One region of the Shewanella sp. FeAMO genome, then DNA from elsewhere that is predicted to be linked to it. Evidence: riboswitches for the same ligand, from Rfam matches in the RefSeq annotation. Region 1 holds a riboswitch; the other holds the start of a gene.

Region 1 (2,201 bases):
ATTCCCAGGCGATTTTCACCAGCTCACCCAAGGTTTCCAGCTCGGCAAACTGAGCCTCGTCGTTGGCATCGGCAATCGAGCCGGGGCGCATGCCGTCACCGAGCGACAGAGAAACATCATAGGCGGCGCAAAGCTCACAGATGTCGCGGAAATGGCTGTAGAGGAAGTTTTCCTTATGATGGCTCAGGCACCACTTGGCCATAATGGAGCCGCCACGGGACACCATGCCGGTCACCCGATTGGCCGTCATGGGCACATAGCGCAGCAATACCCCGGCATGAATGGTGAAGTAATCCACCCCTTGTTCGGCCTGCTCTATCAGGGTGTCGCGAAACACTTCCCAGCTGAGATCTTCGGCAATGCCGTTGACCTTTTCCAGCGCCTGATAGATGGGCACAGTACCTATGGGCACAGGCGAGTTGCGCACTATCCATTCGCGGGTTTCGTGGATATAACGGCCGGTGGACAGATCCATCACCGTATCGGCGCCCCAACGGGTGGCCCACACCAGTTTTTCCACCTCTTCCTCGATGGAAGAGGTCACCGCCGAATTACCGATATTGGCGTTGACCTTCACCAAAAAGTTACGGCCGATAATCATAGGCTCGGCTTCAGGGTGGTTAATGTTGGCGGGAATGATGGCGCGGCCACGGGCCACTTCGCTGCAAACAAACTCAGGGGTTATCGGCGTGGCAACTATAGCACCAAAGGCTTCTCCTTTGGCCTTGCGGGCCAGCTGCGGATCTTTGGCAAGTGCTTCATTGGCCCGGGCCATATTTTCACGAATGGCGATATATTCCATTTCAGGAGTGATAATGCCGGCACGGGCGTAATGCAATTGGGTCACCCGCTTACCCGGCTTGGCCCGGCGCGGTTTGGGCAAAGCGTCGAATCTCAAATGATCCAGCCCTTCATCCGCCAGCCGCTGCTGGGTAAAACTGGAGCTGACCGAGGTCAGCTCTTGCGTATCATCACGCTCTAGGATCCAGCCCTGGCGGAGCTTATCCAGGCCCTGGCGCACATTGATAGCCACGTTGGGATCTGAATAAGGGCCGGCACAATCATAAACACGTACAGTGGGATTGGGTTCAAATTGCTCACTGCCATCTTGGGTTGGTATTCGGGTGTCTGTCTGCCTGATTTGGCGCATGGCTACCTGAATATCGGCCCGGGAGCCCTGAACAAACAGCTTCTGTGAATTGGGATGCTGCAAGGGTTTAAGGTTATCGATAAAGGCCTGGGCGGCCTCACGGGTTTGACGACGATTGGATTGACGATTTGACATAAGCAAGCTCACTCTTTTGGAAAATGAAATTGCTTGTCAGGAGAGTTGAATAAATAAGCGGCGCAAGCTGACTGGTTAAACTCCTTGATTTGGAGTCCCCCTCCGGCGGTGTTGGCAGACTGGCCTCGTGGTTTCAGGTCAGTTCAATGTCCGCTTGAGAAGCCAGATATCGCCTCGGCTCTTTAAAGCCTTTGGCATAGATTTTTGCTCGCAGTGGCTGCGGTAATGCTGCAGCTGAATGCTTGTTTCCTTCGCAGGTGCTAGCCTGATCAGGTTCAACGGATCCCGAATAAACGGTCTCAGCCCAGAGGGCACTCCGACAAGATTGCTGTCGAGTATAAGCACAAGCCGAAGCGGGAAACAAGCCCAATGACAAAACGCGCCGCAGGATCAAATCCATTAAAATCACAATTTAATTATCTGAATTAAATTGAAATACTCGCAAAAATTGAACAAAAAATTTATTTCAAGTCAAATAAATTGATTGCAAAACTCACTTACCAAGCCGCTTTAGACGGCTGGCCACCGCCTCCTTGAGTGCTTTTTCCATCTCTGTCTGACCGCACTTAAATGGAAACCCCAAGTTTTCGGCATAGGGATTGAGCGGAGTCGGCACCTTGACGACCCGATAGCAGGTATCACCATCCTTGACGATACGGTTGGGGTCGAGCGGCAGATCCAGACTGGCCACTTTATTGAAATCATCGGCGTCATTGACCCAAAGCACCTCCATCTCCCCATCCATTTCACTGAGGCTCTTACGTCCCGTGGCCTTATCCGCATATTGCTGTGATAACTGCTGCAGCGCCTGCTGTTGAGAGTGTTGCAATACTTTTCGGGCAGACTTTAATGCGCTTGAACTGAAGTCCAACTGAGCTTGCTCTGCCGGCTGCGGTCTAAAGTCATTTGCTCGCTC
Region 2 (2,201 bases), 690 kb from region 1:
CATAGACGACCCCATAGCCCATGCGGTTGGCTCCTTTATGCGGATAAGCCCTGAAATGATAGGGGATACTTTCCGCAAGGCACTGATGGGTGAGGAAACAAAATGACAGATCCCAAGGCATCCATGGATGTAAAAAGCATAGTTGCTAAAGTGACAGAAACCAATGATTTCAGTCACTTGCTTGAGCATGTTCCCTATGCTCGCTTTATCGGCATGCAGGTGGACAGGTTTGGCGATGAACTGGTGTTTCGTCTGCCGGCCAAAGATGACAACATAGGTAACCCGGTACTGCCGGCCATTCACGGTGGCGTGATAGCCGGGTTTATGGAGATGTCGGCCATCATCCAGCTTATGGTGTTTATGCAAACCAGTAAGGTGCCCAAGGTGGTTGATTTTTCCATCGACTATTTACGCGCCGGTTATCATAAGGACAGTTTCGCCGAGTGCCGAATAACCCGTCAGGGGCGGCGAGTGGCCAATGTCAATATCGACTGCTGGCAAACCAACCGCAAACAGTTGATTGCAACGGCCAGGGCGCACTTTTTGATTGATTGAGAATAAGGGATTGGCAGATGAAAAAAGTCTTGGTAATAGCAGCAACCCTGCTGGCTCTGGCAGGCTGCGCCAACCATACGGCCGGGGTGTATGCCAGCTCGACCGGTGAAACCCGCGCAGACAACAGCAGCTTTGCCCGCTCTGTGAGTGTGGGTGATCTTATGGCCAGAGGCGAGGGCGGCTTGCTCAGAGGCACAGCCACCATCAGCAGCAAGGTCGCTACCGATATGCGCATTCAGTACAAGTTCACCTGGTATGATGCCAGCGGCTATACCCTGGATGATGAAGGTGTGTCCTGGAAGTCGGTCAAGCTGCATGGTAAACAACAGTTGCAGGTGAGCGCCGTGGCGCCGAATCCGACCGCCAGCCGTTTTGAGATCTATGTGCGCGAGGCCTTTTCAAACTAAAAGTTGAAACCTCGGCACCACTGCCGCCCGAGCCATTATTCCCGTTGAATGCTCAACACTCGGGAGTATTGGAGTGGGCGGTTTTTTTATGCCCTCAGGTACAATTTGGCAACCTGGCTCACTTTTGTTGGTAACTCGTGTATACTGGCCCGCGCCAAGGGGTGTTTACCGCATTGCGGTTGACTGAGATGTCGTATGACGAACCCTTAGAACCTGATCCGGCTAGTACCGGCGTAGGAATGGGCCACAATTCGTGCACTTTCAACTCGCTTTCTTATTGCCGGATCTCAAACTGTGAATATTTGAGGTCCTATGTCCAAGTTTACCGTACCTACTCTGCTTGCCAGCACCATTCAGATGCTGCTGTGGGCACCCGTTCATGCCGCCGATAATCCCGGCGTTGAAAAGCAAGATGAGCAACAAGCCATGGAAGTAATAGTCGTCAGCGGCGACTTTCGTGGCCTGACGCTGGAGAAGATGCCCTCCAGTGTGACTGTTATCGATGAGCAGCGCATTGAAGATCAAGGCGCCGAGCATTTCGAAGACATGCTGGGTAATGTGGCCAACTTCAACTGGTCAGGTGCCAGCTCCCGGCCAAGATACTTCCAGATCCGCGGTGTAGGTGAGCAGGAGCAATACCAGGGCGCGCCCAACTCCTCTGTGGGCTTTATTATCGACGATATCGACCTCTCCGGGCTGGGCAGCGTTTCCAGCCTGTACGACCTGCAGCAGTTTGAAGTGCTGCGCGGCCCACAGGGCACCCGCTATGGCGCCAATGCCCTGGCCGGTCTTATCTATCTCAAGAGCAATGATCCCACAGACGTGTTCGAGCACGGCGCCGAAGTCTCGCTCGGTAATGATAATCTGCAAACCTTCAGCGGCTTCAGCTCCGGCCCAGTGACTGATTCCGGCAAGTTGCTCTATCGTGTGGCGCTGCAGCAACACAAGCAGAACGGTTATCGCGACAACCTGTATCTGGGCCGTGACGATACCAATGAGCGCGATGAATTCAGCGGCCGTATCAAGCTGCGCTGGTACGCCACCGACAAGTTGCAGGCGGACTTCACTCTACTGCACGCCGATTTTGACAATGGTTATGATGCCTGGACCCTGGACAATAACGGCTTCAATACCATTACCGATGCGCCGGGCGTCGACAAGCAGCGCACCACGGGATCCAGTCTCAAGCTGAGTTATACCGGCTTCGAGGCTTTTGAGCTGGTGTCCCTGTCAAGCTAT

Evidence for each region. Region 1 has a riboswitch for thiamine pyrophosphate ahead of thiC (phosphomethylpyrimidine synthase ThiC). Riboswitches for the same ligand answer to the same signal wherever they lie in the genome.
Region 2: another riboswitch for thiamine pyrophosphate. It lies ahead of ACWAU4_RS13915 (TonB-dependent receptor); the one in region 1 lies ahead of thiC (phosphomethylpyrimidine synthase ThiC).

The regions. Positions count from the first base shown of each region.
Region 1 covers NZ_CM132201.1:2,400,822-2,403,022, reverse strand. The annotation lists gene thiC (phosphomethylpyrimidine synthase ThiC) at 1-1,285, opposite strand, end outside; TPP riboswitch at 1,515-1,614, opposite strand; gene ACWAU4_RS10710 (hypothetical protein) at 1,779-2,201, opposite strand, start outside.
Region 2 covers NZ_CM132201.1:3,088,189-3,090,389, reverse strand. The annotation lists gene ACWAU4_RS13930 (PaaI family thioesterase) at 1-106, shown strand, start outside; gene ACWAU4_RS13925 (PaaI family thioesterase) at 103-555, shown strand; gene ACWAU4_RS13920 (YcfL family protein) at 573-962, shown strand; TPP riboswitch at 1,110-1,219, shown strand; gene ACWAU4_RS13915 (TonB-dependent receptor) at 1,275-2,201, shown strand, end outside.